Regions from separate parts of the Cellulosimicrobium protaetiae genome, predicted to be linked through region 1. Evidence: riboswitches for the same ligand, from Rfam matches in the RefSeq annotation. Region 1 holds a riboswitch; each other region holds the start of a gene.
What was found. A riboswitch is a leader RNA that binds a small molecule or an ion and turns the genes downstream of it on or off. The one in region 1 is predicted to bind thiamine pyrophosphate.

Region 2: linked by a shared signal. The riboswitch ahead of thiO (glycine oxidase ThiO) and the one ahead of FIC82_RS04575 (thiamine ABC transporter substrate-binding protein) in region 1 are both predicted to bind thiamine pyrophosphate.
Region 3: linked by a shared signal. The riboswitch ahead of FIC82_RS07135 (TenA family protein) and the one ahead of FIC82_RS04575 (thiamine ABC transporter substrate-binding protein) in region 1 are both predicted to bind thiamine pyrophosphate.

The regions. Positions count from the first base shown of each region.
Region 1 covers NZ_CP052757.1:1,062,208-1,072,630, reverse strand. Annotated here, with positions in the region: gene FIC82_RS04585 (ABC transporter ATP-binding protein) at 1-29, opposite strand, end outside; gene FIC82_RS04580 (ABC transporter permease) at 29-1,744, opposite strand; gene FIC82_RS04575 (thiamine ABC transporter substrate-binding protein) at 1,854-2,954, opposite strand; TPP riboswitch at 3,037-3,141, opposite strand; gene FIC82_RS04570 (ABC transporter ATP-binding protein) at 3,319-4,200, shown strand; gene FIC82_RS04565 (ABC transporter permease) at 4,197-6,734, shown strand; gene FIC82_RS04560 (DUF4235 domain-containing protein) at 6,846-7,124, shown strand; gene FIC82_RS04555 (FAD-dependent oxidoreductase) at 7,215-8,390, opposite strand; gene FIC82_RS04550 (TetR/AcrR family transcriptional regulator) at 8,480-9,079, shown strand; gene FIC82_RS04545 (hypothetical protein) at 9,153-10,423, shown strand, end outside.
Region 2 covers NZ_CP052757.1:3,783,289-3,793,711, forward strand. Annotated here, with positions in the region: gene FIC82_RS21270 (PspC domain-containing protein) at 1-1,090, shown strand, start outside; gene FIC82_RS16275 (hypothetical protein) at 1,090-1,674, shown strand; gene FIC82_RS21305 (hypothetical protein) at 1,880-2,647, opposite strand; gene FIC82_RS16285 (glycosyltransferase family 4 protein) at 2,894-4,063, shown strand; gene guaA (glutamine-hydrolyzing GMP synthase) at 4,068-5,669, opposite strand; gene FIC82_RS16295 (OmpA family protein) at 5,704-6,402, opposite strand; gene FIC82_RS16300 (GNAT family protein) at 6,399-7,052, opposite strand; gene thiE (thiamine phosphate synthase) at 7,213-7,905, opposite strand; TPP riboswitch at 7,957-8,036, shown strand; gene thiO (glycine oxidase ThiO) at 8,041-9,348, shown strand; gene thiS (sulfur carrier protein ThiS) at 9,354-9,587, shown strand; gene FIC82_RS16320 (thiazole synthase) at 9,597-10,423, shown strand, end outside.
Region 3 covers NZ_CP052757.1:1,679,988-1,690,410, reverse strand. Annotated here, with positions in the region: gene FIC82_RS07160 (Ig-like domain-containing protein) at 1-2,936, shown strand, start outside; gene FIC82_RS07155 (ClpP family protease) at 3,028-3,663, shown strand; gene FIC82_RS07150 (ClpP family protease) at 3,663-4,271, shown strand; gene FIC82_RS07145 (DUF6882 domain-containing protein) at 4,303-5,268, opposite strand; gene FIC82_RS21330 (helix-turn-helix domain-containing protein) at 5,375-5,869, opposite strand; gene FIC82_RS07135 (TenA family protein) at 5,974-6,720, opposite strand; TPP riboswitch at 6,711-6,836, opposite strand; gene FIC82_RS07130 (VOC family protein) at 6,924-7,850, shown strand; gene FIC82_RS07125 (VOC family protein) at 8,016-8,417, shown strand; tRNA gene FIC82_RS07120 (tRNA-Leu) at 8,424-8,497, opposite strand; gene FIC82_RS07115 (NAD(P)/FAD-dependent oxidoreductase) at 8,656-10,140, opposite strand; gene FIC82_RS07110 (hypothetical protein) at 10,329-10,423, opposite strand, start outside.

The DNA.
Region 1 (10,423 bases):
CGCGCGGGAGCGGGGTCGATCTGCACCATCAGAACTCTCCTCCGGGTCGGTCGCCGCGCAACCGCTCGGCGAGCAGCATGACGGCCGCGGTGAGCAGCGCGAGCACGACGCTCGCCGCGAGCGCCATGCCGTAGTTCTCGGCCCCGGGACGCCCGATGAGCCGGAAGATCACGACGGGCAGCGTGGCGCTGTCGGGGCGGGCGAGGAACGACGTCGCGCCGAACTCCCCGAGCGAGACGGCGAACGCGAACCCGACGGCGAGCCCGAGCGACCGCGCGGCGATCGGCCCGTCGACGGTGCGGAACACGCGCCCGGGGGCGGCGCCGAGGGTCGCGGCGGCCTCGCGCAGGCGCGGGTCGATCGCGCGCAGCGTCGGCAGGACCGTGCGCACGACGAGCGGGATCGCGACGACCGCCTGCGCGATCGGCACGAGCAACCCGGACGTGCGCAGGTCGACGTCGAGCCCGAGCGGCCGGTCGAGCGTGAGGAGGAATCCGAAGCCGACCGTCACCGCGGAGACCCCGAGCGGGAGCATGAACACCGAGTCCAGCACGGAGATCGCGCGCCGCCCGCCGCGCGAGCGCGGGCGCCGGGACACGACGAGCGCGACGAGGCCGCCGATCACGACGGCGAGCACGGTCGCGAGCGCCGCCGTCCGTAGCGAGTTGCCCGCCGCCTCCCACACGGTGACGGACAGCGCGTTGCGCCCTCCCGTCGTGCCGAGGTTCGCGTAGTTGTCGAGCCCCCAGCCGCCGCCCGGGACGCGGAACGACCGCACGACGAGCGTGCCGAGCGGGAGCCCGACGAGCACGACGACCACGACCGCGGTGAGCGCAGCGGGCGCGAGGTCGCCGGTCGGGCGGCCGTCGCGCCACAGGCGCAGCGGGTGGGCCGACGAGGCCGACGACGAGAGGTTCAGCGCGCGCTCGCGCTTGGCCCGCGTGCGGTTCGCGACCATGAGGGCCGCGGCCACGACGACGAGCTGGACCACCGACAGCACGGCGGCGGTGCGCAGGTCGAGGAACTGGGTGGTCTGGATCCAGATCTCCGTCTCGATCGTCCCGTAGCGGATGCCGCCCAGGACGAGGACGACGCCGAACGCCGTCGCGCAGAAGAGGAAGACGATCGACGCGGCGCTCGCTATCGCCGGCGTCAGCGCGGGGAGCGTGACGGTGCGGAACGCGCGCCACGGCGTCGCGCCCAGCGCCCGCGCGGCCTGCTCGGCGCGGGGGTCGAGGTGCTCCCACAGCCCGCCGACCGTACGCACCACCACGGAGTAGTTGAAGAACACGAGCGCGACGACGATCGCCGCGAACGTCTCGTCGAGCCTCAGGAACCCGAGCGGGCCGCCCTGCACGAGCAGCGACCGGAAGGCGACGCCGACGACGACGGTCGGGAGCACGAACGGCACCGTGACGAGCGCGCGCACGACCCGCCGCCCGGGGAACCGGCACCGGTACAGCACGTACGCACCGGGCACGCCGAGCAGCACGGAGAACGCCGTGCCGAGCACGGCCTGCCACAGCGTGAGCCCGAGGATGCGCCACGTCCGCGGCTGGGAGAAGACCTCCGCGAACCCGGACAGGTCCAGGCCGCCGTCGTCCCCGACGAACCCGCGCGCCACGAGCGTGACCACCGGCCACGCGAAGAACACCCCGAGGAACACCAGCGGCACCGCCGCCGCCAGCCCCCAGGCCGCCCCGCGCCCGAGGCGACCCCGCCAGGGTGCCCGCGCCCTCACCACGGTTCTCCCTCGGCCGACCACGGTTCTACCTCGCGGGACCAGGGCTCTACCTCGCGTGACCACGGTTCTATCTCGCGAGGTAGAACCGTGGTCACGCGTGGACCGGGCGTCAGTCGACGACCGTCGCCGTCCATGCCTTGATCCACTCGTCGCGGTGCGCCGAGATGTCGGCGGGCGCGACCTCGAAGGGCTCGTCGGCGAGCGGCGCGAACTCGGCCCAGCCGTCGGGGAGCGCGACGGAGTCGTCGGCGGGGTACATGTACATCTGGCCGGGCACGTCGGCCTGGAACGCCTCGCTCACGAGGAAGTCGACGAGCTGCTGCGCGCCCTCGGGGTTCTTCGCGTTCGCGAGCACGCCCGCGTACTCGACCTGGCGGAAGCACGTGTCGAGCAGAGCCCCGGTCGTGGACGCGGAGCCGTCCTCGGTGAGCGTGAACGCGGGCGACGTCGAGTACGACAGCACGAGCGGGCGCGGCCCCGCGCCCTCGGAGCCGGAGAAGTCGACGTAGTAGGCGTCAGACCAGCCGTCGACGACCTTCACGCCGTTGGCGCGCAGGTCGGCCCAGTAGTCCTCCCAGCCGTCCTCGCCGAACGCCCCGACGGTCGCGAGGAGGAACGCGAGACCCGGCGACGAGGTCGCGGGGTTGGTCACGACGAGGAGGTCCTCGTACTCCGGCTTCGCGAGGTCCTCGAGCGAGACGGGCTCCGGGATCCCGGCGTCGGCGAACCACGCGTGGTCGACGTTGACGCAGACGTCGCCGAGGTCGACCGCCGTGAGCTCGTCGCCGTCGCCGACGGCGTACGAGGCCGCCGAGTCGGACAGGCCCTCCGGCACGTAGGGCGCGAGCACGCCCTCGTCGATCGCGCGGGACGCGAACGTGTTGTCGATCCCGAACACGACGTCGCCCAGCGGCGAGTCCTTCGTGAGGATCAGCTGGTTGACGAGCGCGCCGCCGTCGCCGGGCGCGACCTGCTCGACGGTGAGCCCGCTCTCCTCCTCGAACGCCGCGAGGACCTCGTCGCTCACGGCGAAGGAGTCGTGCGTCACGAGGGTGACGGTGTCGCCGGTGCCCGACGCGTCGTCGCCCCCCGAGCCTGACGTCGCGTCGTCGCCGCCGCTGCACGCGGCGAGCGCGAGGAGGGCGAGGGTCGTCCCCGCGCCGGTGACGAGGGACCGGGCCCGGCGGGTGCGGGCGGTCGTGCGTTGCATGTGTCCTCCCAGGACGTTCAGGAGGGGTCCACCGGCCCGCGCGACCGACGCTGCGACGAGCGCGGACGACCGCACGAGCAGGTGATCGAGATTCCCGACTTCCTCCACCGGTGCTAACCGGGTCAGGTTCGAGGGTCTGCGGTGGTCCGCACTCTCAGCTCCTCCAGGAGCTCCCCTGTCGTTCACGTCGAGCCTACACCGGGCCGCCCCTCGGGAATCCCCCTGAGAGAACCCTGAGAGCGGCCCTGCGGCGACCAGGGAAGGGTCCGGGCCGGTCCCCGATGCCCGGGGGTACGCCCCCGCGGGAGGGTCGTGACGACCGGACCGGGAGCCCCGGCCGACGACCGCAGGAGGGGAAGGACCGATGAGCAGCAGACCTGGGACGACGGGTGCGACGACGACCGTCGCCGCGTCCGCAGAGCACGCCACGGGGGCCGCAGGAGCCTCCGGAACCACGCCGGAGCGTCCCGTGATCGCCACCGCGCGCGGCCTCGTCAAGACCTACGGGCGCGGCGAGGCGACGGTCCGCGCGCTCGACGGCGTGGACGTCGACCTCGAGCGGGGGCGTCTGACCGCGATCATGGGCCCCTCGGGGTCGGGAAAGTCGACCCTCATGCACTGCCTCGCCGGACTGGACTCCCCCACGGTGGGGACCGTCGTCGTCGACGGCGAGACGGTCTCCGCGATGAGCGAGCGGCGCCTGACGCGGCTGCGCCGCACGCGCATCGGGTTCGTGTTCCAGTCGTTCAACCTGGTCCCGACGCTCACGGCGGAGGAGAACATCGTGCTCCCGCTCGCCGTCGCGCGCCGGCCCGTGGACCGCGAGTGGTTCGACCGCGTGGTCGACGCCGTGGGGCTGCGCCCGCGCCTCGGGCACCGCCCGGCGGAGCTCTCGGGCGGGCAGCAGCAGCGCGTCGCGTGCGCGCGGGCGCTCGTGTCCCGCCCGGCCGTCGTGTTCGCGGACGAGCCGACGGGCAACCTCGACTCGCGCGCCGCCGCGGAGGTGCTCGGCTTCCTGCGCTCCTCGGTGGACGACCTCGGCCAGTCCGTCGCCATGGTCACGCACGACCCGACGGCGGCGTCGTACGCGCACCGCGTCCTGTTCCTCGCGGACGGCCGCCTGGTGACCGAGCTGCGCGACCCGACCCCGCAGGCCGTCCTCGACACGCTCGGGGCCCTCACGCCGGCGGCATCCGCGGGCGCGCACCCCGCCGACCCGGCGCACGAACCGGCGGGCGTCCGATGATGGGCCGGATCGCGCTGCGCGGCGTGCGCGCGCACGGCGCGCAGCTCGTGCTGTCCGTGCTCGCGGTGACGATCGGCGTCGCGTTCGTCACCGGCACGTTCGCGCTGCGCGCCATGCTGGAGTCGACGTTCGACGGCATCGTCGCGTCGTCGATCCAGGCCGACGCGTACGTGCGCGGCGCCGCCGCCGCCGGGTCCGCGCTCGAGTCCTCGTCCGCGCAGCTCGGCGGGGCCCGCAGCCTCGTCCCGGCGGACCTGGCCGGCACGCTCGACGCGCGCGACGACGTCGGCCTCGCGCTCGCCGAGGTGAGCGGCCCCGCCGTCCTCGTGGGCGCCGACGGCACCGCGGTGCTCAGCACGCAGGCGCCGAGCATGGCGGTCGGCTACGACCCGCGCGACCCCGGGCCGCGCGTCGTGGACGGCCGTGCGCCGGAGGACGGCGACGAGGTCGCGCTCGAGTCCGCGACGCTCGAGGCGTCCGGGCTCGCGGTGGGCGACACGACCGACGTCGTGCTCGGCGACGAGGTGCGGCCCGTGCGCGTCGTCGGCGAGCTCTCGCTGTCCGCGCCGATGGCGGGCGCGACGATCGTCCTGCTCGACGCCGGGACGGCCGCCGCGACGTACGCTCCGGACGGCCTGGTGCCGTCGGTCGCCCTGTACGCGGCCGACGGCGTCTCGCCGGAGGAGCTGCGCGACGCCGTCGCGACGTCGCTCCCCGACGGTGCGGAGGCCGTGACGGGGGCCGACCTGCGCGACGAGACGAGCACCGCCATCGCCGACCAGCTCGGCTTCGTCTCGACGTTCCTGCTCGTGTTCGCCGCGCTCGCGCTGTTCGTCGGCACGTTCATCATCACCAACACGTTCGCGATGCACGTGCGCCGCCGCACGCGCGAGCTCGCGCTCCTGCGGGCCGTCGGGGTGTCACCGGCCCAGGTGTTCGCCTCGGTCCTGGGACAGGCCGCGGTCGTGGGGGTCGTCGGCGCGGTGCTGGGCGTCGCGGCCGGGTTCGGGCTCGCCGAGCTCGCGCGGGCCGGGCTGGGCGCGGTCGGCATGGAGCTCGCCGGGTCGCTGCCCGTGACGACCGCCGGGATCGTGGTCCCCCTCGTCGTCGGGGTCGTGGTGTCCGTCGTCGCGGCGGCCCTGCCCGCGCGGCACGCTGCGCTCGTGCGGCCTGTGGAGGCCATGCGGGCCGACGTCGTGCGGCCCGCCGGCCCCGGCGTGGCCCGGGTCGCCGCGGGGACGCTGATCCTGCTCGCAGGCACCGGTCTCGTGGTGGGCGCCGCGGCGGTCGGGAGCGGCGGGGCGCCGCTCCTCGGCCTCGGTGCGGTCGGGGTGATCGCGGGCGTGCTGCTGCTCTCCCCGCTCGCCGTCGGCCCCGTGCTGGGCGTCCTCGCCGCGCCGTTCGTCGCGCTGGTCCGACCCCTCGGCGGGCTCGCGCGCGGCAACGTCACGCGCCAGCCGCGGCGCACGGCCGCGACCGCCGGGGCGCTCGTCGTCGGGATGGCGCTCGTGTCGACGACGTCGGTCCTCGCGCTCTCGGCACGCGAGTCCGTGACCGGCATCGTCGACGAGGAGACGGCCGCCGACCTCGTGGTCCGGTCCGCGACCCCGTACCTCCCCGAGGGGGTGGCGACCGACGTCCGCGCCGTGCCCGGCGTCGCGTCCGCCGACCTCACGACGTACGGGCAGGTCGTCGTCGACGACGAGCCGCAGCTCGTCGTGGGGTTCCCCGCCGAGGGCTTCGGCCGCTCGGTCCGCACGACGGCCGTCGAGGGCGACCTCGACGCGTACGCCCGCGGGGAGGCGGCCGTGATGGAGGACGCGCTCGACGAGCACGGCTGGGCGCTCGGCGACGTCGTGACGATCGCCGACCCCGCCCGGCCCGACCTCCCGGCACAGGACGTCCGCATCGGGGCGGTGATCGACTCCCACGCGTTCTCGGTCGACATGCTGCTGCCGCCGGACGTCGCCTCCGAGGTGGGCGCGACGACCCCCGAGATGCTGTTCCTCGACGCCGAGCCCGGTGCCGACCTCGCGTCCGTCCGCGACGGGGTGGCGGACGCCGTCGCGCCGTACGTCGTGGCGAGCGTGCTCGACGCCGACGAGTTCGCCGGGGAGGTCGCGTCCCAGGTCGAGTCGATCCTCGCGATCGTCTACGCGCTGCTCGGCCTGTCCCTCCTCGTCGCCGTCCTCGGTATCGTCAACACGCTCGCGCTGTCCGTCGTGGAACGCACGCGCGAGATCGGGCTCCTGCGCGCCGTAGGCCTCGGCCGGGCGCAGCTCTCGGCGACGATCGTCATCGAGTCCGTGCTCGTCGCCGTGTTCGGGACGGCCGTCGGGCTGGTCGTGGGGACGGGCCTGGCCGCCGCGCTCCCGTCCGTCCTCGCGGACGAGGGCTTCACGACCCTCGCCGTGCCCTGGGCGCAGCTCGGGGCGATGCTCGCGCTCGCGGCCGTCGTCGGGGTCGTCGCGGCGGTCTGGCCCGCAACGCGCGCGGCCCGGCTGCCCGTGCTCGACGCGGTGAGCCAGGAGTGACCGATCCCCTCGCCCGCCCGACGCGCGCCGGGCGGGCGAGGGGTCGACGGTTCGCACTACGGTGGGAGCACGCCCGCGCCGACCGGCGCCCCGACCGACGGAGGACCCCTCGTGGCCGACACGAACGAGACCGAGCAGACCCTGGCCCTCAAGGTCGGGACCGTCGCCCTCACCTTCGCGGCAGGCTGGGCCGCGCAGAAGCTCGTCACGTTCATCTGGGCGAAGGTCACCGGTCACGACGCCCCGAAGGACCTCGACGACGAGGAGGTCGGCATCGTCTCCGCCGTCACGTTCGCCGCCGTCGCCGCCGGCGTCGGCGTCCTCGCACGCCGGTTCGCCGGCAAGGAGGCCAAGCGGTTCGTCTCCCGCCTCGCGTCGCGCGCGTCGTGACCCACCGTTCGAACGCGGGATCGTCCCTCACGGTCGTGTCGACGAAGAACCCGGGCTCTGTGCGCGCCTGACGGCGAGCGTCCGCCAGCGTCAGCGCACCGGGGCCGCGGGCTCGGGCGGGGTCCAGCCCATCGCGGCCTGCGAGCCGCGCGCGATCGCGGAGGCCGGGGTCAGGCGCATGATCCTGTTCCGGACCGTCTGCCGCCAGCCGCCGCCCAGGTGTGAACCGAACCGCCCCGACGCGACCGACGCCCGGGCGAGCGCCCGGCACCGGGGCCGGCGCGCGGCGTCGTACCCCGCTAGCGCCGGCGCGAGCCGACCGCCCGCCGCGACGGGCGACCCGACCAGGAGGCCGACGCACAGCCCGTCCTCCAGCGCCGTCGCCGCGCCCTGCCCCATCGTCGGGAGCGTGCCGTGCGCGGCGTCGCCGACCATGACGACGCGGCCCGTCGCGTAGTGCGGGAGCCCGCCGGGCAGATGGTGCACGTCGTGTCGCAGGACGGCGTCCGGTGCCGTCGCGGCGAGGACCTCCTGCACCGGCGGCGCCCACCCGGCGAACCGCTCGCGGGCCGCGCCCAGCTCGTCGTCGAGCCGTGTCCGCTCGGGCATCGCGACGTACCCGTACCAGTAGGTCTCGTCCGCGGCGGTGCGCAGCAGGCCGAACTCCGCGTGCGCCCCCCAGTACTGCGTGAGGGCCTCCGCGCCCCAGGCGCCGGGCGTGATCGCGCGCCAGCTCGAGTAGCCGCTGTACACCGGCACGTTCGCCGGGAACAGGGTCGCGCGGACAGCGCTGCGCATCCCGTCCGCGCCGACGACGAGGTCCGCCTCGCGGCCCGCGACGACGGCGGGCGCTCCGTCCGGGTCCCCGGGATCCAGGGTGGTGACCGATGTCCCCGTGACGACCTCGACGCCCAGGTCGACCGCCCGGCGGTGCAGCGTCTCGTGGAGCCGGCGCCGGTGGACGCCGATCAGCCCGACGGACGCACGCACCTCGGGGGTGTCCGGCAGCGTGAGGATCGGGTCGCCGTGGAGGTCCCACGTCCCGCCCGCCCACGTCGCGTACCCGAGCCGGGCGACGGCGTCGTCGTCGAACCCGAGGCCGCGCAACGCCGCGACCGCGTTGCGGGACATCGCGAAGCCCGCCCCGACCTCGCCGAGCGCGGGCGAGCGCTCGACGACGGTGACGCCCCAGCCGGTCCGGGCGAGCGAGATCGCGGACGACAGGCCGGCGATCCCGGCCCCGACGACAATAGCGGTACGGGTCATGGTGACGCTCCCAGGGTCGAGAGGATGGTCCGCCCGTCCGGGCATACCACTACGTGCGTTGTAGTACCGAGGTTGCCATACTGGCAGCCATGCCGCGAACCAACCCCGAGCGGCGGACCGCGCTCGCGGACGCCGCCGTCGCCCTCCTCGCCACGGACGGCGTGCACGGCGTCACCCACCGCACGGTCGAGCGCGCCGCGGGGCTCCCGACGGGCACCGCGGCCAACTACGTCCGCACCCGGGAGGAGCTGCTCGTCGCCGCGGCCGATCGAGTCGTCGAGCTGCACCTCGCGGCCATGCGGCGGATCGACCGGACGCTCGACGTCTCCGGCTCCCTGGAACCGCTGACCGATCTCCTCGCCGCGTCCCTCGAGGACGCCGTCACGACGTCGCGTGAGCGGTACCTCGCGATCTTCGAGCTCCAGCTCGAGGCGCGCCGTCGCCCGGCGCTCGGCGCGGCGCTGGCTCGGTTCGGCTCGGTCGCGACCGCGTTCACCGCCGACGAGCACGCAGCGCTGGGGCTCGACGTCCCGCCCGACGCGGTCCCCACGCTCGTCACCCTCTACGGCGGCGCGCTGTTCTCCCTGGTCAGCGCCACGCGGGACGTCGACCGCGAGACGACCCGCCGCCTCGCCCGCGCGATCGTGCAGGGAACGCTGGGAGCGCGCCCCTCCGCCCCGACCAGGTGAACACCGCCAACCGCAGCCGCAGGGCTCGTGGACCGGCGGCGCCCGGCACGCCCGCCCCGGTACCCTGGCGCGCGTGACGGCCCTACCGGCGACCCCCGCGAGCGCGACGACGGCTCCCCAGGACCCGGTCCTGCGATCGGGCGTGCGCGTCCTCGCCGACGCAGGCCGCCTGCTGTCCCGGCACTGGCCCGCGCTCGTCGCGATCGCCGTCCTCGCCGAGGTCGTCCACGAGCTCGCGCTGCGCGCGGCGCTCGCCGTCGCCCCGTCGTCCGGGGTGCTCGGACTGCTCGTGCTGTGCTTCTCGCCGCTCGCGACCGTCGTCGGCATCGTGGTCATGCTGCACGTCCTGCGCCGCGAGCCGCGCACCGAGCGCGACCGGCTCGAGGTCCGGGCCCTGCTCGGCTCGATCGCGTCGGTCCTCGTCCCCTACCTCGTCATCTACGAGTTCTACGGCGGCCTGTCGTCCGACTGGCAGACGTACATCGACTCCGCCGCCCTCGACCACGCGTTCGCCGCCGGGGCGGGGATCGAGACCGCCAGCCCGGTCCCCGAGGGGTTCGGCCTCACCGTCGTGCTCGTCGTCGCGGGCGCGCTGCTCGCCCGGACGCTCCTCGAGCGCCTCGCCAAGCGCCTCGACCGGGGCGTGTCCACCGCGGGCGGCGACGCTCGGCGCAGCGCGCGATCGGCCGCCGTCCGCATCGCCGCGGGCTACTGCGAGGTCGTGTGGATCGTCGTGGGCGCGTTCACCGTCACCGCCGTCGTCGGCCGGGTGCGCGAGTGGTGGACGACGCGCGTGGTCGTCGTCGAGACCACGACCTGGTGGGACGGCGTCGTCGCGCGCGTCGACGTGCTCAAGCCGCTCGTCGACGCCCTGGGCCCGACGACGTCCCTCCTCCTTGCGGGCGTCGTCACCGGCCTCGTCGTGCCGCTCGCCTGGCTCACCCTCGGCACGATCGTCTACGGCGTCGAGGCGATCGACGTCGTCGACCCGGCGCACGCGACGCAGGGCGGCGACGAGCCCGCGGGCCGTGCGACGCGCGTCGTCGACCGGTTCAACAGGACGCTGGGCGAGAGCGGCGCACGCAAGGCCTGGGAGCTCATGCTCGACCCCGGCCGACGGTTCGGCGGCCTCGTGGGCGCCCTCGGCATGCTCTGGCGCAGCCGGTGGAGCGCCGTGCTGCTCTTCTGCGTCGCGTTCGCCCTCCTGACGCTCGGCGAGCAGGTCGTCTACACGGCGGCCCAGGGCGTCGTCGGTCAGCCGGGCATCGTCGCCTGGCGCGCGCTCGTCGGCCCCCTCGAGATCGTCGGGACGGTCGTCGTGCAGGTGCTCACCACCGTGCTGCT
Region 2 (10,423 bases), 1.9 Mb from region 1:
GCCGGCGCCGCCGTGGCCCGGAGGTCCCGGCGCCCCGGGCGCCGGTGGTCCCGGGACGCCCGGGTACGGCCCGACCGGACCCGGGTACGGTCCGACCGGGCCGGGGAACCCTCCCGGCTCTCCCGGTGGCGGCCCCGCACCGACCGACGCCCCGTGGGGCACCCCCGGGACGCCGTCGGGCGCCGCGCCCACCGGCCCCCAGGACCGCGTCACCTGGTCCGCCGAGGCCGGCCCCTACACGTCGGCCGCGCCGGGCGTGACCGCGCCCGTCCCCCCGTACGCCTCGGGCGCACCGCTCGGCCCGACGGCGCCCCGCGCCCCGCAGGCCGGAGCACCGCGTGTCCACCAGGGACGGCAGAACCCGTCCGCGCCGCGGCCGCCACAGCCCCCGCAGGCTCCCCGGCCGCCGAAGCCCCCGCGCACCCGGGGGCCGGGAGCGACCACGACCGGCATCGTGGTCGGGCTGAGCCTCCTGCTCGGCGCGTTCCTGCTCGTCGTCGAGCGCCAGGGCGAGCTCCCCTGGCCCGTCTTCCTCACCTGGGCGGGCCTGTCCGGCATCCTCGCCGGCCTCGCGATCGTCGTCAGCGGCCTGCGCGGGCGGACGAGCGGCGGCCTCGGCTGGCTGGCCGTGCTCCTGCTCGTCGTCGCGCTCCCCGCATCCGCGTGGCGGTCCGCACCCTTCACCTTCTTCCTCGACGACTCGGTACGGACCGTCACCGACGGCACGCACCGCGTGACCGACCCGGACGTCGCCGAGGAAGGGTTCGGGGTCACGTTCGGCGACCCGACGATCGACCTCACCGGGCTCGACCTGTCCGACGCGACGGCGGCCTCCCCCGTCGAGGTCCCGGTCCAGCTCGGTGCGGGTGACGCGACGGTGGTGGTGCCCGACGGCGTCCCCGTCCGTGCGGAGGTCCAGGTGCTCGCCGGCAACGCCCGCTGGCACGTCGACGGCGACCGGCAGGAGATCGGCGGCGTCAGCACGCAGCCGGTCACGTTCGACAACGACGAGGTCCAGTCCGGCGACGACCCGCTGCTCGTGCTGCGGGTCGAGGTCGGGGCCGGTCAGATCACGATCGAGGAGGACTGATGAACGACGGAGACCGCCGCGACGACGACACGCGGCCGCTCGGCGACGAGCTGTTCGACACGCCCCGGACCGCGACCCCGGGAGCGGACGCCCACCCGACGGTCCCGCTGTCCACCGAGCCGCCGGCCACGGAGCCTCTCGTGGGAGACCCGGCGGCACCCGAGCCGCTCCCGACGGAGCCGCTGCGCTCCGGGCCGCCGGCTCGGGACGGGGAGACGTCCGTCCTGGACGTGCCCGGGCCGACGACCCACGAGCCCCCGGAGACGGTTCCGCACACCCTGTCGAGCCCTGGGCCGACCGCCGGCGCCGTCCCGCCCTCGGGGCCGGCACCCGTCGCGACGTCGCCTACGGCGCACCGGCCGCCCGGTGCGCCCGCCGAACCCACCTCACCGGTCCGTCGCGGCCCGCGCGTCTCCACGATCGTGTGGGGATTCGTCATCGTCGCGTTCGGCGTCGTCGTCCTCGCCGCCGCGCTCGGCGCACGGGTCGACCTCGGGCTCGCCACGATCGTCGTGCTCGCCGCGGCAGGTCTCACGCTCGTGATCGGGTCCATCGTCTCGGGGGCCCGGCGCCGGCGAGGCTGAGCCGGTCCGGCCCGTGCCGCGCGGGGCGCCCGCCGCGCCGACCCTGACACGGCGGGCCGAGACGATACAGGCGGAGACACACCGAGGGGCCGTGGCACACGTGCCACGGCCCCTCGGTGTGTCCGAGCGACGCCGCCCCGCACACTCTCCCCGGTGCGACCCGGCGGGAGCGGGTCCTCGGCGTCCGGACGGACGGCCGGGACGGTCAGGGGGTCGGCTCGTCGCCCCGACGCTCGGGCGGGGTGACGGTCGGACCGGTCGCGGGCGGCGTCGTGTCCGGCGAGGCGGCGGGTGACGCACCGGGGGCGGACGGCGTCCCCGTGCCGGGTGCGCCCGTCGCCTCGACGGGCGTCGCGGCCGCGCGCGCCTCGGCGCCCGGAGTCGAGAGGGCGGACGCGCGGCTCGGCGGCTCGGCCGGAGGTGTGGGCTCGGGACGGACGGGCGGCGCGGTGGGAGCCGCATGGGCGGGCGCCACGTGTCGGCCCGCGTCCGACAGGTCACCCGACGACGTGTACGCCCCCGGCGTCTCGACCGCGACGCTGGGGCCGCCCGCGAGCCGCCGGAGCGCGATCCCGACGAGGATGAACAGGACACCGAGCCCCATGACGAGCAGGCACACGCCGAACGCGACGACGGACGTGAAGAGCGACGCCCGGAGGAACGACGCCGTCATGACGGTCTGGCGCGTCGGGTCGTCCTGGTCGAGCTCGGCGTACGTCTGGCCACCGCTCGCCTCGAGGGCGTGCTTGTTGATGACCTCGGCCTGCGCGTACGCGGTGAGCGGCCCGTTGACGTGGCGGCCCGCCATGAACGACGCGTCGTCCGAGACGGTGATCTCCTCGGCGGAGAGCTGGTTCGCGACGACGATCCAGGTCCCGATCCCGGCGAGGAGGAGGACGATGCCGGCGATGATCGACACGAGGCCGATGCCCCGTGCCCCCTTCGCCGGTGTGACGGTGACGGTGCTCGACATGGCGCGCTCTCCCCTTCGTCAGGACCCACCTGATGCCGCCCGCGGGCCGCGACCCGCGGGCGCGGGACCGCCGCAGGGCGGTCGAACCACCCATACGGGACCCACGGTAGCGACGACGACGACGGACCGCGCGGCGAACGCGCACCTCAGCGCGTCGCCCGGAGCCCGGCCCGCCCTCACCGCGGGCCGCGGGCCGGACGGGACCGGTCCGACGTCACCCCGCGCGGGGATGGGAGGATGCCGTCCGTGCGCATCACCCACCTGACCGACTGCTACCTGCCCCTGCTCGGCGGGATCGAGACCCAGGTCGCGCGCCTCGCCCAGCAGCAGGCCGCGGCCGGCCACGACGTCTCGGTGGTCTGCACGACCCCGGCCCGTCCGGGCGCGCACGGGGTCTCCACCGAGCGGGAGGGGGACGTCACGGTCCACCGGCTCGCCGCGCGCGTCCCGGGCGGCTACCCCGTGCACCCGCGCGCACCGCACCACGTGGCGCGGATCCTGGGGGCGGACCGGCCCGACGTCGTGCACCTGCACATGGGGGTCCTCACGCCCTCGACGCAGGCGTCGCTGCGCACCGTCGTCCGCGCGGGCCTGCCCGCGGTGCTCACCGTGCACAGCGTGTGGGGCCGGGCGGAGAAGGCGTTCGCCGGGCTCGACCGCGTCGTGGGCTGGTCGCGCTGGCCCGTGCTGTGGTCCGCCGTGAGCGAGCTGACGGCCGCGCCCCTGCGCCGCATCGTCGGCGACCACGGCGAGGTCGTGGTGCTGCACAACGGCCTGGACCTCGACGCGTGGCGCGTCCCGCGCACCGAGCGCGGAGACCGCATGGAGGGTGCCGCGGTGCACGTGGTCGCGGCGACGCGGTTCGCTCCCCGCAAGCGCGTGCTGCCGCTCCTGGAGGTCGTGCGCGACGCCGTCGCGCGCCTGCCCGAGGGGGCGCTCCACGTGACGCTCGCCGGGGACGGCCCCGAGCTCGACGTGGCACGCCGGTTCGTGGCGGAGCACGGGCTGGGGACGGTCGTGTCGCTGCCCGGACGGCTCGACGCGACCGGGCTCAAGCGCCTCTACGCGCGCGCCGACGTGTTCGCCGCGCCCGCCGTCGAGGAGGCGTTCGGCATCGCCGCGCTCGAGGGCCAGGCCGCCGGGCTCGCCGTCCTCACGCGCTCGCAGTCCGGCGTCGCGGAACGCCTCACCGACGGCGTCGACGCGCTCCTCGCGGACGACGACGCCGGCCTCACCGACGCGCTCGTCCGCCTCGCGACCGAGGACGGCCTGCTCGACCGGATCGTCGCGCACAACCGCGACGTCCCGTCGTCGGCAGGCTGGCCGCGCGTCCTCGCGGACGTCGAGGCGGCGTACGAACGGGCCCGGCGAGCCACCTCGATCGCGGTGGCTCGCCGGGCCCGTCGCCCCCGCTAAGGGGTCACTCCCACTCGATGGTGCCCGGGGGCTTGCTCGTCACGTCGAGGACGACCCGGTTGACCTCCGCGACCTCGTTGGTGATGCGCGTCGAGATGACGGACAGCACGTCGTAGGGCAGGCGCGTCCAGTCCGCCGTCATCGCGTCCTCGGACGACACCGGTCGCAGCACGATCGGGTGACCGTAGGTGCGGCCGTCGCCCTGCACGCCCACGGAGCGCACGTCCGCGAGCAGCACGACGGGGCACTGCCAGATCTCGCGGTCGAGGCCGGCCTTCGTCAGCTCCTCGCGCGCGATGGCGTCGGCGGCGCGCAGCGTCTCGAGCCGGTCGCCCGTGACCTCGCCGACGATGCGGATGCCGAGCCCGGGGCCGGGGAACGGCTGACGCCAGACGATCTCCTCGGGCACGCCGAGCTCGAGGCCGACGGCACGGACCTCGTCCTTGAACAGCGTCCGCAGCGGCTCGACGAGCGAGAACTGCAGGTCGTCGGGGAGGCCGCCGACGTTGTGGTGGGACTTGATGTTCGCCGCGCCCTCACCACCGCCGGACTCGACGACGTCCGGGTAGAGCGTGCCCTGGACGAGGAACTTGACCTCTTCCCCGTGCGCGCCGGCCTCGGCGACGACGTCGCGCGCGGCGTCCTCGAACACGCGGATGAACTCGCGACCGATGATCTTGCGCTTGGTCTCGGGGTCGCTGTGCCCCGCGAGCGCCGCGAGGAAGCGCTGGCGCTCGTCGCGCACGACGAGCCGCACGCCCGTGGCGGCGACGAAGTCGCGCTCGACCTGCTCGGCCTCGCCCGCGCGCAGCAGGCCGTGGTCGACGAACACGCACGTGAGCTGGTCGCCCACGGCCTTCTGCACGAGCGCCGCGGCGACGGACGAGTCGACGCCGCCCGAGAGGCCGCAGATGACGCGCGCGTCGCCCACCTGGGCGCGGATCGCCGCGACCTGGTCGGCGATGACGTTGCCGGGAGTCCAGTCGGGAGCCAGCCCCGCGCCGTCGTACAGGAAGTGCTCGAGCACGGTCTGGCCGTGCGCGGAGTGCTTGACCTCGGGGTGCCACTGCACACCGAACAGGCGGCGCTCACGGTTCTCGAACGCGGCGACCGGCGAGCCGGACGACGTCGCGAGCACCTCGAAGCCCTCGGGCGCGCGGTGCACGGCGTCGCCGTGGCTCATCCACGTGGTCTGGTTCTCGGGGGTCTCGGCGAGCAGCACGCCTGCCGAGCAGACCTCGACCTCGGTGCCGCCGTACTCGCGCAGGCCCGTCTGGGCCACCTCGCCGCCCAGCGCCTTGGCCATCGCCTGGAACCCGTAGCAGATGCCCATGACGGGGACGCCGGCGTCGAACAGCGCGGGGTCGACGAACGGGGCGCCGGTCGCGTACACGGACGACGGGCCGCCCGAGAGGATGATGGCCGCCGGGTCCTTCGCGAGCATCTGCTCGACCGTGAACGTGTGCGGCACGATCTCGGAGTACACCTTGGCCTCGCGCACGCGGCGCGCGATGAGCTGCGCGTACTGCGCGCCGAAGTCGACGACGAGGACAGGTCGGGGCGTGGCGGGCGCGGGAGACGTGGAGGCGTCGGGAGCGGAGGTCACCCGTCGATTCTAGGTGCCCGCGGACCGCTGCCCGTCAGCCGTCCTCGAAGGACAGCTCGACGCGCCGGTTGAGAGCCCGGCCCGCCGGGTTGTCCTCGCCGCCGACGATGTTCTCCGCCACCGGCTCCCGGCTGCCGTGCCCGCCGACCGTGAGGGTGAGGTCGGGCCGCTCGGCGCGCAGGACGGCCGCCACGGACTCGGCGCGCGCGACGGACAGCTCGTCGTTGCGCGCGTCGGTCCCCATCGAGTCGGTGTGCCCGTCGACGGCGACCGCGGCCCCCTGCGGGATCTGGTCCACGAGCTCGGCGAGCGCCGCTGCCGCCGCCGGGGTCAGCGCCGACTCGTCGAACGGGAACAGGAGGTCGGAGGTGAGCACGACGACCGTCTCGCCGGCGTCCTCGCGCGTCGTCTCCAGGCGCGTGGTCGCGTCCTCGACGTCGAGCGGGAACGTCGAGTCGTCGACGTTCAGCGGGTGGACGGCGTCCTCGCGCATCGCGTCCGTGATCGCCCCGGGAGGCGTCGCGTCGAGGATCGCCTCGCGCTCCGCCGCGAGCTCCTGCTCGACCTCGGCGACGAGCTCGTCGTGACGATCGGAGCCGTCGTCGGACGCTGCCGCGGGGAGCGTCGGGCCGAGCGGCGCGGCGACGAGCACGGCCCCGAGGAAGGTCGCGGCCGCCGTGCGGACCGCACGCACGCGCGGCGAGCGGCCGGCGGTCCGCGCGGAGCTCGTCACTCGGCACCGTCGAGGTACGTGATCTCCGCGGCCGTGAAGACCGGCAGCCCCTGGCCGGGCAGGACGTCGATCGTCGCGGGCGATCCCTCGGGGGCGGGGAGCTGGGCGAACGCCTCGATCGTCGCGTGGTTGACGAACCCGTCGAACGGGTACCGCGGCGAGCCGACGATGTGATAGCTGCACTGCTGCGGGTCCGGTGAGCCACCCTTCCACGAGCCCTCCGTGCAGAACGGACGGTACTGCACGAGCCCGACGGGGTCGGTCGCGGTGAGGACCCAGTCGATGCCGAGGTCCAGGTGGCTCGCCGACGCGTCGTCCGGCTGGTCGTCGCTGTCCCAGCGGAGCGCCCACCGCACCGTGAGGATCTCGTCCTGGACCTCGACGGAGCGCAGCGTCGTCGTGAGCTCTCCCCCGAGCTCACTGCTCGGGGCGTCGACGGTCTGCTCGGCCATGACGGAGTCGGCGACGCGCGCCGCGCCACCCGCGGCGGCCTCGTCGACGCCGGCCTCCGCGCCACCCTCGTCGGCCTGCGCCGAGCTCGCCGCGGGCGGGTCGGCGTCCTCCGGGGATCCGCCGAGCAGCCCGCAGCCTGACAGCGCGAGCGTGGCGATGACGGCCAGGGCGGTGAGCGACGAGCGTGCGCGGTTCATGATCCCCCGAGTCGGACGGTCCACCGCCACCCGACTGCCGGGCGGCGACCCGCCGTCGACCCTGCCATACCGGGCACACCCGCGTAACCCTCCTGCGGCGGGCAGAAGTACCCATACCGAGACGTTCTCCGCCGCGTCGAGGCGCGGCGGAGCGCCCGCGTCAGACGGTGCCGAGCCGGGCGCGCAGGTCCCGCGCCGCACGCTCGGGGTCGGACGCCTGCGTGATCGCCCGCACGACGACGACGCGCGTCGCGCCGGCGTCGAGCACCGCACCGAGCCGCTCGGCATCGATCCCTCCGATCGCGAACCAGGGGGTCGTCGGGCGCGTCGCGGCGACGTCGCGCAGCAGGTCGAGCCCGACGGCGGCGCGTCCCGGCTTCGTGGGCGTCGCCCACAGCGGCCCGACGCAGAAGTAGTCGACGTCCGGGTCGGCCTCGGCCACGGCGGCCTGGTCGGCCGAGTGGGTGGACCGGCCGAGCACCGGCGCCGGGCCGAGCAGGGAGCGCACCGCGGGCACGGGGAGGTCGCCCTGGCCCATGTGGACGACGGGCGCGCCGGCGAGGCGCGCGACGTCGGCCCGGTCGTTGACCGCCCAGAGCGCGCCGTGCTCCGCCGCCACCCGGGCGACGAGATCCTGCAGCTCGAGCTCGCGCGCGACGTCGAGCGACTTGTCGCGGAGCTGGACGACGTCGACGCCCCCCGCGAGCGCGGCGTGGAGGAAGTCCTCGAGGTCGCCGCGCTCCTCGCGCGCGTCGGTGCAGAGGTACAGGCGCGCATCGGCGAGGCGGGTGCGCGCGTCGTCCGGAGCCGGCACGACGGGGGTAGCGGGCGTGGCGAAGGTCTCGGTGCTCACCCGCCGGAGCCTAGCCGCGCCCGCTCCCGCACGCGGGTAGTGTGGCCGACAGCACGGGAGCCCCGCACGGGGCTGAGAGGGCGTCGGAGCCGACCGTCGAACCTGATCTGGGTCATGCCAGCGAAGGGAGCGCGCATGCACACCCCTGTCCGTCCCGGACCCCGCACGTCCGGGGCCGGTGCGCCCGTGCCCGACGGCGCACGCGACGTCGTCGTCGTGGGCGGCGGCATCGTGGGGCTCGCCGTCGCGTGGCGCGCGGCGCGCGCCGGGCTGACCGTCACGGTGCTGGACCCGGCGCCGGGCGACGGGGCCACGCACGCCGCCGCGGGCATGCTCGCCCCGGTCACGGAGGCGGACTTCGGCGAGGACGCCGCGCTGCGCCTGCACCTCGCCGCCGCAGCGACCTGGCCCGGGTTCGCCGCGGACCTGCACGCCGCGACGGGGGCCGACGTCGGGCTGCGCACCGCGGGCACCCTCACGCTCGCGTACGACGCCGACGACCTCGCCCTGCTGCGCCGCGTCCTCGCCCTGCACGCCGCGCACGGCCTCGCGTCGCACGAGCTCACCGTCGCCGACGCGCGTCGGCGCGAGCCGTACCTCGGCCCGCGGGTCGCGGGCGCGGCCTGGGCGCCCGCGGACCACGCGGTCGACCCGCGCGCGGCGCACGCCGCGCTGCTCGGCGCGCTCGACGCCGTCCCCGGTGCGAAGCCGGGCACGCTCGCGGGCGCGGACGGAGGTTCGGTCGTGCACGCCGCCGTCGTGCGTGCGTCGGCGACGCGGCTCGCGCTCGACCCGGCCGGGCGGGTCGTCGGGGTGCACGACGACGCGGGCCGGCTCCACCGGGCGGGCGCGGTCGTCGTCGCCGCGGGCTGGGAGTCCGGCGCGCTGCTCGCGGACGTGCCGGGCGCCGTCGTGCCCACCCGACCGGTGAAGGGCCAGACGCTGCGCCTCGACGCCGGTCCGGACCTCGCGCTGGAGCACGTGGTGCGCGGCGTCGTGCAGGGGCGACCGGTGTACGTCGTGCCGCGCGACCCGGTCCCGGAGGGGCAGGGTCACGGCTGCGCGGGGCACCGGGAGGTCGTCGTGGGCGCGACGTCCGAGGAGAACCCCGACGACCGCCGCGCGACCGCGGGCGGGGTGTTCGCGCTGCTGCGCGACGCACGCGCACTCCTGCCCGGCATCGACGAGGCCGCGCTCGTCGACGTCACGCCCCGGGCGCGCCCCGCGACGCCGGACAACCTGCCGCTCGTCGGCCCCACGGACGTCCCCGGGCTGCACCTCGCGACCGGCCACGGCCGCAACGGCATCCTGCTCGCGCCGCTCACCGCCGCCGCTGTCGTCGCCGGCCTCACCGGCGCCGCGCTCCCCACCGACGCCGCGACCGCCCTCGCCCCGACCCGCCCCGACCGCTTCGCCGCGCTCTCGACGACGACACCGAGGTGATCTTCATGACCCCACCCGCTCCGACCGCGCTCGTCAACGGCGAGCCCTACCCGCTCGACGCACCCGTGCACCTCGAGCAGCTCGTCGCGGCGCTCGTGCCCGCGTACGTCGCCGACGGGACGCCGCAGGGCGTCGCCGTCGCCGTGGACGACGCCGTCGTGCCGCGCGGCTCGTGGGCGACGACCGTCGTCGCGCCCGGCGACCGCATCGAGATCGTGACCGCCGTCCAGGGCGGCTGAGGAGGACCCGTGACCACGACCGACAGCTCCCCCGCGACCGCGAACCGACCGACGGAGGGCGACGACCCGCTCGTCGTCGCCGGGACGACCATCGGGTCGCGCCTCGTCATGGGGACCGGCGGGGCGGCGAACCTGCTCACGCTCGAGGACGCGCTCGTCGCGTCCGGCACCGCGCTGACGACCGTCGCGATGCGCCGCGTCGCGGTGCGCGCCGGCGGCGAGGCCAGCCCCGACGCCGGGATCTGGGCGCTCCTCGCCCGCCTCGGCATCCGGGCTCTGCCCAACACGGCCGGGTGCTTCTCCGTGCGCGAGGCCGTGCTCACGGCGCACCTCGCGCGCGAGGCGTGCGGCACCGAGTGGGTCAAGCTCGAGGTGATCGCCGACGACGTCACGCTCCTGCCCGACCCGGTCGGGCTCGTCGACGCGGCCGACCAGCTCGTGCGCGACGGGTTCGTCGTGCTGCCCTACACGAACGACGACCCGATCCTCGCGCGCCGGCTCGAGGACGTCGGCTGCGCCGCCGTCATGCCGCTCGGTGCACCGATCGGCACCGGGCTCGGCATCCTCAACCCCCGCAACATCGAGGCGATCGCCGCCGCGGCCCGCGTGCCGGTCATCCTCGACGCCGGGATCGGGACGGCGTCCGACGCCGCGCAGGCGATGGAGCTCGGCTGCGACGGCGTCCTGCTCGCGACCGCCGTGACGCGCGCGGCAGACCCGGTCCGCATGGCGCACGCGATGCGCCTCGCGGTCGAGTCGGGCCGCCTCGCCGCCGGCGCCGGCCGCATCCCCCGCCGCGAGGGCGCGCTCGCGAGCTCGTCGCCCGACGGCCGCCT
Region 3 (10,423 bases), 620 kb from region 1:
GCGCCCGCGCCACCGGCGCCGTCACCGTCAACGTCGCCGCCGACGCCCCCCTGCTGCCCCCCGTCGCGCGCGACGACACCGTGCCCGTCGAGGACATCCTCGGCAAGACCGAGGTCACCGTCCCCGTCCTGGACAACGACGACGACCCCGACGGCGCCGCGACCGAGCTCACCGTCACCACCGACGCGACCACCACCACCGTCACCGACACCGGCGAGCTCGTCGTCACCCTCACCGAGACCCGCCAGGTCGTGACCTACACCGTCACCGACGTCGACGGCCTCACCGCCAAGGCCTTCGTCAAGGTCCCCGGCCTCACCGACCAGGCCCCGACCCTGCGCCCCGGCATCACGCCCCTGGAGGTCGTGAGCGGCGAGCCGCTGCCGATCGACATCACGGACTACGTGCTGGTCGTCGAGGGCAAGACGCCCCGCCTCACGACCGAGGAGAAGGTCACCGCGCTCGAGGGGACCCGCGAGGTGCCCTCGACCACCGAGATCGTCTACACGTCGAACGCCGAGTACGTCGGACCTGCCGCCGTCACCTTCGAGGTGACCGACGGCAGCGGCCCCGACGACCCTGACGGGCACACGGCGCTGCTCACGCTGCCGATCACCGTGGTCCCGCCGGAGAACCTGCCGCCGGAGCTCTCCACCCCGACGCTCGACGTCGCGGCGGGCGAGGAGGCCTCGATCGACCTCGCACGGTTCGCCACCGACGCCGACGGCGACCCCCTGACGTTCAAGGCCACGGGCCAGGCGCAGGGCGTGACCGTCACGGTCGAGGGCTCGACGCTGCATGCCCAGGCCACCCCGGACGTCCCCAAGGGCTCGGTCGTCCAGGTCCCCATCTCCGTCACCGACGGCGAGCACCCCCCGGTCGAGGGCACCGCGACCCTCACCGTCGTTGCGTCCACCCGACCCCTCGCGCGCGCCAACCAGGACACCGTCGACGACGCCCACCAGGGCAAGCCGACGACCGTCCCCGTCCTCGCGAACGACTCCAACCCGTTCCCGGACACCCCGCTCACCGTGACGGGCGCGGTCGTCGAGACCGGATCGGGTGACGTCGCGTTCACGGGTGACAGCGTGACCGTCACCCCGGCCGAGAGCTTCGTCGGCGTGATGGTCGTCGTCTACCGCGTGCAGGACGCGACCAAGGACCAGGACCGGCTCGTGGAGGGTCGCGTCCAGCTCAAGGTGCTCGGCAAGCCCGAGGCGCCCGCCACCCCGCAGGTCGACGAGGTCCGCTCGAAGACCGTCGTGCTGTCCTGGGACCCGCCGAACAACAACGGCGCCGACATCACCGGCTACACCGTCCGCTCCCAGAACGGCTACGAGAAGGCCTGCGGCACCACCACCTGCACCCTCGACGGCCTGACCAACGACGTCGAGTACACGTTCACCGTGTTCGCGACCAACGCCGTCGGCGACGGACCCGCCTCCCCGCCCTCCGAGGTCGCCCGCCCCGATGAGAAGCCCGACCCGCCCGCCGCACCCACCCTCGAGTTCGGCGACAAGTCCCTCACCGTCACGTGGGAGAACAAGACCTACACCGACCGCTCCGCGATCGAGACGGTCAACCTGGAGATCTCCCCCGCACCCCCGGGCGGCGCGATCCAGATGCAGGCCCTGTCGGGGAACCAGGTCGTGTGGACCGGCCTCACGAACGGCGTCGCCTACCGGGTGCGTGTCCAGGCGGTCAACCGGGCGCCCGACCCGTCCGACTGGGGCGACTACTCCGCCGAGGAGATCCCCGCGGGGCTCCCGGACGTCCCCGAGACCCCGAGCGCGAGCCGCGCCTCCGACTCCCCGCTCAACGGCGGTTCGATCGACGTGGCGTGGAAGGCACCGTTCGAGAACGGCGACGCCGTCAAGGCGTACCACCTCCAGCGGTACCGGAACGGTTCGCCCGACGGCGCCGCGCTGACGCTCACCGGGCTCAGCCACAAGGCGACCGGCCTCGACAACGAGTCGTCGTACACGTTCACCGTCACCGCGGAGAACAAGGCGGGCGTGACGGCGCCGAGCGGTCAGTCCGCCGCCGTCGTCCCGTTCGGTCGACCCGAGGCCCCGCCGCGCCCGAGCGTGCAGAACGTCGGCTCCGGATCGCAGGACAGCGGCATCCCGCGCGTCTCCTGGGGCGCCGCCGACGCCAACGGCAGCCCGATCACCGCCTACACGGTGACCGCGGCACCCGGCGGCGCGACCAAGCAGGTCGCCGGGACGTCGGTGGACTTCACGGGACTCCCGGCCGGCACGTACACGTTCACCGTGACCGCGACGAACGCGGGCGGAACCTCGACGTCAAGCCAGGCGTCAGGGCAGGCACGCGCCTACGGGAAGCCGGGCCAACCCAGCACCTCCGCGTCGAGGATCGGGGAGAACCGGGGCCGCTTCACGATCTCGGCCCCGTCCTCCAACGGGGGCGACGGCATCTCGCGCTACGAGTGGCAGCTCTCCGGAGCTCAGAACAGCTCCGGCACCGGCCAGCGCGTGGACGTCGGCTCCGACTACGACCAGACGTTCCGGCTCCAGGCCCGCGCCTGCAACGCCGCCGGGTGCAGCGCGTGGGGCAACCAGGCCACGTTCACGACCGACAAGCGTCCCGACCCACCACGGATCTGGGCGTCGCGAGGCGCCCCTGCCACGACCGGCTCCTACGGTGACTGCAACGACCTCAGCGTGTGCACCAAGTACAGGCTCAACACGAACGCGACCTTCCCGACGGACACGTACACCGTGCAGTGCATGACGAACGCGGGCGGCTACGACCACGCCATCACCGGTGGGTACACCCGCGAGTTCGGTCCCAACGCGTCGTTCGACCTCCCCTGCATCATGGGCAACTACTACCCGGCGCCGCAGAACTGGATCTCGGTGAGCCCGGCGCCGGCCCGTGTGGAGGTCCAGAGGAACACCTGGCCCAACAAGTAGCGGAGGGTCACCGCACGTGATCTGCCGTCGGCGAATGTGCCGACGGCAGATCACCCGTCGGTCCGGTCCGTCCCCGGGGCACGGTGGTCCCATGACCACGTACACCGCACGCCCACCGCACGCGGAGGCCGTCGCCCCGGCGGCGTCCTTCGACGACCAGCTCACGACGCGCCTGCTGCACCAGCGCATCGTCGTCCTCGGCACGGCGGTGGACGACGCCGTCGCGAACCGCCTGTGCGCGCAGCTCCTCCTGCTCTCGGCGGAGGACCCGCGCGCAGACGTCGCGCTCTACGTCAACTCCCCCGGCGGCTCGGTGAGCGCCGGGCTCGCGATCTACGACACGATGCGGCTCATCCCCAACGACGTCTCGACCGTCGCGATGGGCTTCGCCGCGAGCATGGGCCAGTTCCTGCTGTGCGCGGGCACGCCGGGCAAGCGGTACGCGCTCCCGCACGCGCGGATCATGATGCACCAGCCCTCGGCGGGGATCGGCGGCACCGCGGTCGACATCGCGATCCAGGCCGAGAACCTCGTGTACACCAAGGGCCTCATGCACCGGCTGACCGCCGAGAGCACGGGGCAGAGCGTCGAGACCATCGCGAGGGACTCCGACCGGGACCGCTGGTTCACGGCGCAGCAGGCGCTGGAGTACGGCATGGTCGACCGGATCGTCGAGTCCGTCGACGACGTCCGCCCGGCCCGCTCCACCCGGAAGGTGGGGCTGTGATGGCGAGCTACACGATCCCGACCGTCGTCGAGAAGACCCCGCTCGGCGAGCGCGCGTTCGACGTCTTCTCCCGCCTGCTCTCGGAGCGCATCGTCTTCCTCGGCACGGAGATCGACGACGGCGTCGCGAACGTCGTCATGGCCCAGCTCCTGCACCTGGAGTCCGACGCCCCGGACCAGGAGATCGGCCTGTACATCAACTCCCCCGGCGGCTCCGCGACGGCGCTCATGGCGATCTACGACACGATGCAGTTCGTCCGCTGCGACGTGTCCACCATCTGCATGGGCCAGGCCGCGTCGGCCGCGGCCGTGCTGCTCGCGGCGGGGACGCCGGGCAAGCGGTTCGTGCTCGAGCACTCGCGCGTCCTGCTGCACCAGCCCTCGGGCGGCGGCGAGGGCACCATCTCCGACCTGTCGATCCAGGCCGAGGAGATCTTGCGCATCCGCTCCGAGACCGAGGAGGTCCTGTCCCGCCACACGGGGCAGACCGTCGAGCGCCTGCGCGCGGACACCGACCGCGACCTCGTGCTCACGGCGCGCCAGGCCGTCGAGTACGGCGTCGCGGACGCCATCGTCACGTCGCGCAAGCTCGCCGCGGCGGCCGCCTGAGCCGGGGTCAGGGCAGGCCGCGGGCGCGCGCCTACCCGCGGCGCCGGAACCACGACCGCCGGCGCGGCTCCGGTGCGGGCTCGTCCGCTGGTGCCGTGGCCGCCGGTGCCGTGGCCGCCGGTGCCGTGGCGGCCGGTCCGTGGGGTCCCGAGGGGGCGTCTCCCGAGTCGTCTGGTCCGGAGTCGTCGGGTTCCGGCGCCTCCGGTCCCGACGCCTCGAGCCCGGGCTCGACGACGACGACGGTGCCCTCCGCGGGTTCGCCGGCGCCGGGCTGGGTCGGGTCGGGCTCCGGCGCGCGGCGCGCGGTCGCCTGGATACCGGCGATCCGATCGTGCTCGTCGAACCGGACCGTCACGTGCCCGTCGGGCAGGGTGAGCTCGGCCGTGCCGCCGTCGTCCGTCGCCTCGAGGCCCCGCGCCGACGAGTAGGACGCGACCGCTCGCCGGTGGTCGACCACCGTGACCGACAGCAGGCCCTCGCTCAGCACCCGCACGACGCGCGGCACGCTCGGCGCGGGCAGGACGAGGCTCTCGTCCTCCAGGAGGAACCAGGCGCGCGTCCCGCCGCCGACGGGCGCGCTGTAGTGGGTCCAGGAGCCGGTGACGGCCTTGGTCGCGAGCGCGAGGCGGTAGGGCAGGTCGTCCGTGAGCGGCAGCTCCGGCTCTCCCGCCTCGCGCAGCCCGCTCTCGCGGGTCCGTCCCGCGGCGCGCAGCACGTCGTCGGGGAAGCCGTTGACGTTGTGCCACGCCCACATCCAGCTCCCGGGCCCGGGAGCGGCGGTGCCGAGGAACTGGAGCCGGCACGTCGCCGTCTCCCCGCCGGGTGCGGTGAACGTGAACGTGCCGGTCGACATCTCGGCGCCCCACGCGTCGTCGCCGTGGAGGTCGGCGAGGTGGAGCTGGTGCTCGTGCGAGAGGAACGCGGCGTCGTCGACGAGCTCCTGGAGCGCCGGGGCGGTCTGCTCCGCCGTGCCGTGCGCGGTCTGCGGCTCCGTCATGCCTCGACGGTAGCGGCGCCCACCTCGCCGCACCGGGGCGCGACACGCGGTGTCTCCCGGTCGCCCGCCGTCCCCGCCGGCCCCGCGACGCTCGGGCGGTCTGCGTTCAGGCCGCGAGGAGCAGGACGTCGGTGGTGGTGCGTGCCGCCGGTGCGGACGACGTGATCCTGGCCCGCGCGACCGGGAGGTCGCGCACGGGCTCGCCCGCGGGCGCGGGGTGCCGCGGCGCCGAGAGCGCGCCGCGCTCCCGGACGGAGGAGAGCACGCGCACGGGTGCGACGGGTCGCAGCTCCTCCCCCGTGCGGGCGACGAGGTCCACGAGGCGCAGGCCGAGGGCGCCGCACACGGCGGCCAGCACCTCGGAGGACGCCTCCTTGCGGCCACGTTCCACCTCGGAGAGGTAGGCGGTCGACACGCGCGCCGCAGCGGCGACGTCGACGAGCGTGCGACCCTGCGCGAGCCGCGCCCGGCGGAGGATCCCGCCGATGACGTGGCGCAGGAGCGGCTCCGGCCGCCCGCCCCCTCGGGGCCGGTGGCTCGCCGTCGCTCCGCGCGGCAGTGCGTTCGGCGCTCCGCTCGGCACTGCGCTCGTCGGGTCCATGCGGTCACGCTACCCGCGCCCCGCCCGGGTGCCGAGGCACCCAGGCAGGGATCTGCTCCTGGCGTAAGGCCCGACGTCGGGCGCTCACGGCCCCGGGAGGGGCGTCACCACTGCTCGAGCGACCACGCCATCTGCCAGAACCGGATCTCGTGCCGGCAGCTCAGCTCGAACGCGCGCTCCATGCGGGCGCGCTCCGCCTCGCCCGCGTCGGCGGCGAGCGCGTCGAGGCGAGACCGGAGGTCGTCCAGGACGCCCTCGGTGCGCTCGGCGGCGTAGAACTCCCACCAGCCCGCGAGGGGGTGGTCGTCCGCGATGCCGCCGGGCGTCGTCTCCCGCTCGGCGAGCCAGAACCGGCGCGCCGACCAGATGTACGTCCACGGGCACGGCAGGAGCGCGGCGAGGAGCACGCCGAGGGAGTCCCGGCCCGCGGCGAGCATGTGGTCGACGTACGCCTGCGCGCTCGGGGCGAGGCGGTTCGTCTGCGCCTCCTCGTACGTCACTTCGAGGAAGTCGCACATCGCGTGGTGGGCGTGGGACTCGTCGTCGAGCAGGAAGCCGGCCTTGTCGTGGAACCAGCCGGCCCACGCGCGGTCGGGGGCCAGCGTCATGCCCAGGCCGTAGCAGCGCAGGTACGCGGTGAGGTACCGGTGGTCCTGGCCCACGTAGTGCCGCACCGACGCGGGAGCGACGGACCCGTCGCGGAGCCCCGCGAGGAACGGGTGGTCGTAGAACTCGTCGAAGAGGTGCGCGTACCGGCGTCCGAGACCGGCGGTGAAGCCGGGTTCGTCGTCGGCGACGAGGACGGTCGGGTCCGTCAGGACAGGGGTGGTGATGGCAGCAGGCGTCGTCATGCCCACGTTCCTCCGCTCGTGCTAGCGAGATCAGGTTCGACGGGTCCGAGCGGCCGCACCGCTCGTCTCAGTCCCTCGGTCCGGCGACGCCGGACGGGACACCCCGCGTGGTTCGTGGGCGACCCTAGCAAGGAAGCCCGGGGTGCGGATGCCGGGCACGGGATGTGGGAATATAGTTGTAGCGACAACAAGTTGGAGCAGACATGACCACGAGCACCCCGGGCGCGCCGACCGACCGCCTCCTGTCCCCGTCCACGAGCATGGACGCCGTCACGCTGCGGGCCGGCGACCTCGAGCAGATGACGTCCTACTACACCGGCGCGTTCGCGCTCGCCCCGCTCGAGGAGCGCTCGCGCGGCGCCGAGGTGCACCGTGTGCTCGGACGCGGCACGACGCCCATGCTGCGCCTCGTCCACACGCCCGGCCTGCCCGCCGTCGACCCGCGCCAGGCCGGCCTGTTCCACACCGCGTTCCTGTTCGGCGACGCGGCGAGCCTCGCCGCGACCGTCTACCGCGCCGCGCAGGACCGCCGCGGGTCGTTCGTCGGGTCGAGCGACCACCTCGTCAGCGAGGCGTTCTACTTCACCGACCCCGAGGGCAACGGGGTCGAGCTGTACACCGACCGCCCGCGCGAGACATGGGTGCGCGAGCGGGGCCAGATCCTCATGGCGACCGAGTTCCTGGACCCGAACGCGTACCTGCGCGCGCACCTCTCCCAGGACGCGGTCGACGCCGGGCCCGCGCTCGCCGGGCGCGTCGGGCACGTGCACCTCCAGGTGGGCGACATCGCGACCGCGCGCGACTTCTACGTCGACGCCGTCGGCTTCGAGGCCACGGTCACCGAGTACAGCGGCGCCCTGTTCGCGTCCGCGGGCGGGTACCACCACCACGTCGCGATGAACGTCTGGAACAGCGCCGGCGCGGGCCCGCGCGCCGCGAGCCTCGGGCTCGGCGACGTCGCGGTCACCGTCCCCGGACGCGACGACCTCGACGCGCTCGTCGCCCGCCTGAAGGCCCGCGGCCTGCAGCACGCCGACGACGGCCGCTCCGTCGTCGTGCACGACCCGTGGGGCACGCGCGTCACGCTCGCCGTGCCCGGCACGACGACCGACGAGCTGCTGGCCCGCTGAGCGCACGGGACGCCCTCGTCGCGGTCCGCTCCCCCGCGGGTCTGCGACCGGGAGCCCGTCCCGCACGTGAGCCCGGTGGGTGAGCCACCTCCGGGACGCGCGCTCGGCGTCGGAGGCGCACGATGGGGAGCACACCCAGCCGTCGCGCACCGAGGAGCCAGGCCGATGTTCCGCAGCCTCTTCCCGATCCTCTCCGTGGCCGACGTGGAGCGGTCGCTCGTCTTCTACCGCGACCTGCTGCGCGGGACGGTCGAGTACGTGTTCCCCGAGGACGGACCGCCCGTGTACGTGAGCGTGCACGTCGGTGGCTCGCCCCTCGGGATCGGGCTCGACGACGGCACGATGCCGGACGGCGTCGCGCGCACCGCGCTGTGGGTGTACGTGGACGACTGCGACCGGGCCGTCGAGCACCTCGCCGCCGCCGGCGTGCCGGTGCTGCAGCCGCCGACGGACCAGCCGTGGGGCGAGCGCGTCGCGCGCGTGCAGGACCCGGACGGCACGGTCGTGGTCCTCGGTCAGGAGGCCGCGCCGCCACCGGAGCCCGAGGGCCCGACGGGCCTCTCGTAGCGTCGGTGCCCCCACCGGGACTCGAACCCGGAACACGCCGGGTTTAAGCCGGCCGCCTCTGCCAGTTGGGCCATGGGGGCGCGGCCCGAATCTACCGCGACCGCGGGACGCGCCGGGCCCGGTCGCGCCCGCGACGGACGTGCGCGAGACGCGCCCGGGGAACGCTCGGGACGCGACGAGGGGCGAGCCGCACGCGCGGCTCGCCCCTCGTCGTCGGGCACGGTTCCCCGGAGGGCGGTCAGGACGCCTTGGCCGGGACCTTCTCGGCGGTGGCGGCGGAGTCCCCCGCCTCGGCCGCCGCAGCGGAGCCCTGCGCGGTCTGCTTCACCGGTTCGCCGTCCTTCTTGGGCGGGACCGACGCGGCGCGGAACTCCGCGCGCGGGTCGTGCAGCGAACCGAGCGAGACGAGCTCGCGACCCATGAGGAACTGACCGATCCAGCCGATGAAGATGCGGATCTTGCGGTTGCCGGTCGGCATCGCCAGGACGTGGTAGCTGCGGTGCATGAGCCACGCGAGCACACCGCGCAGCTTGAACACGCCGAACAGCTCCGCGACGCCCTTGTACAGGCCGAGGGACGCGACCGTGCCGACGCTCTTGTGGCGGTACTCGACCGGCTTCTCGCTGTGCAGCTCGAGCGCGAGGTTGTCGGCCAGGCGCGTCGCCTCGCGGATCGCGTGCTGCGCGTTCGGCGGGCAGAACTTGCCCGGGTTGAGCAGGTCCGGGACGGCGGCACAGTCGCCCGCGGCCCACGCGTTCGGGACGACGTTGCCGTCGGCGTCCGCGACCTGGAGCGTCGGGAGGACGGTGACTCGACCCATCTTGTCGACCGGGAGGTCGGACGCCTCCTTGATGACCGGGTTCGCCTTGACGCCCGCGGTCCACACGATCGTGTCGGAGTCGAACTCCACGCCCGTCGACGTGACGACGTGACCGTCCACGCACGACGACAGGAACGTGTTGAGGTGGAACTCGATCCCGCGCTTCTTCAGCTCCTCGAGCGCGTAGCCCGCCATGGGCTCGCTGAGCTCGGGCAGGATGCGCCCGGCGCCCTCGATCATGACGAAGCGGAGGTCCTTCTCCTCGATCGTCGCGTAGTTGCGGGTCGCGTAGCGCGCCATGTCCTCGATCTCGGCGATCGCCTCGACGCCCGCGAACCCGCCGCCCACGAAGGTGAACGTCAGCATGCGGCGGCGCAGCTGCTCGTCCCACGTGGACGACGCGACGTCCATGCGGTTGAGCACGTGGTTGCGGACCGCGATGGCCTCCTCCACGTTCTTGAAGCCGATCGCGTTCTCCGCGAGCCCCGGGATGGGCAGCGTGCGCGACACCGAGCCGAGGCCGACGATCAGGTGGTCGTACGTGACCGAGTAGTCGTCGCCCTCCTCCGGGTGGATCGTCACCTGGCGCTTGGCGTGGTCGATCGAGACGACCTTGCCCTGGAGCACGTCGACGCCCTTGAGCGCGCGGCGGTGGGGCGCGACGACGTCGCGACCGTCGATCGAGCCCGCGGCCGCCTCGGGGAGGAAGGGCGCGTACGTCATGTACGGGCGCGGGTCGACGACGACGATCGCCGCCTCGCGGCGACCGAGCTTCTTGCGGAGTCGGCGCGCGGCGTACAGACCCACGGAGCCGCCGCCGAGGACGACGACGCGGGGCACCTTGCGGGGCCGCGGCGAAGCGGTCTGGGCACGGCTGACCGAGGTCAGGTCATTCTGAGGCATGGTTCCAGAGTATTACCGGTTGCGGCACAGGCGAGCCGGAGCGTCCGTCAGGCGGGCGTGAGGCGCCCCACGCTCGCCCCGCGCAGGGGGCAGACGCGACATTCCACGCGGCACAGACGGTGCCCGACCGGGATCGCTCCCCACGATGCCACCAGGCTGGGGAGCGACCCGGGGTCGGCGCCTCCGGGTCAGCCGATCGCGCCGACGACAGGGGTCGGGCCCGTCGGCTGCGGCTGCGAGCCGCCCGCGGGCGGCGTGGGCGCAGGCTCGGGACCCGTGCCGT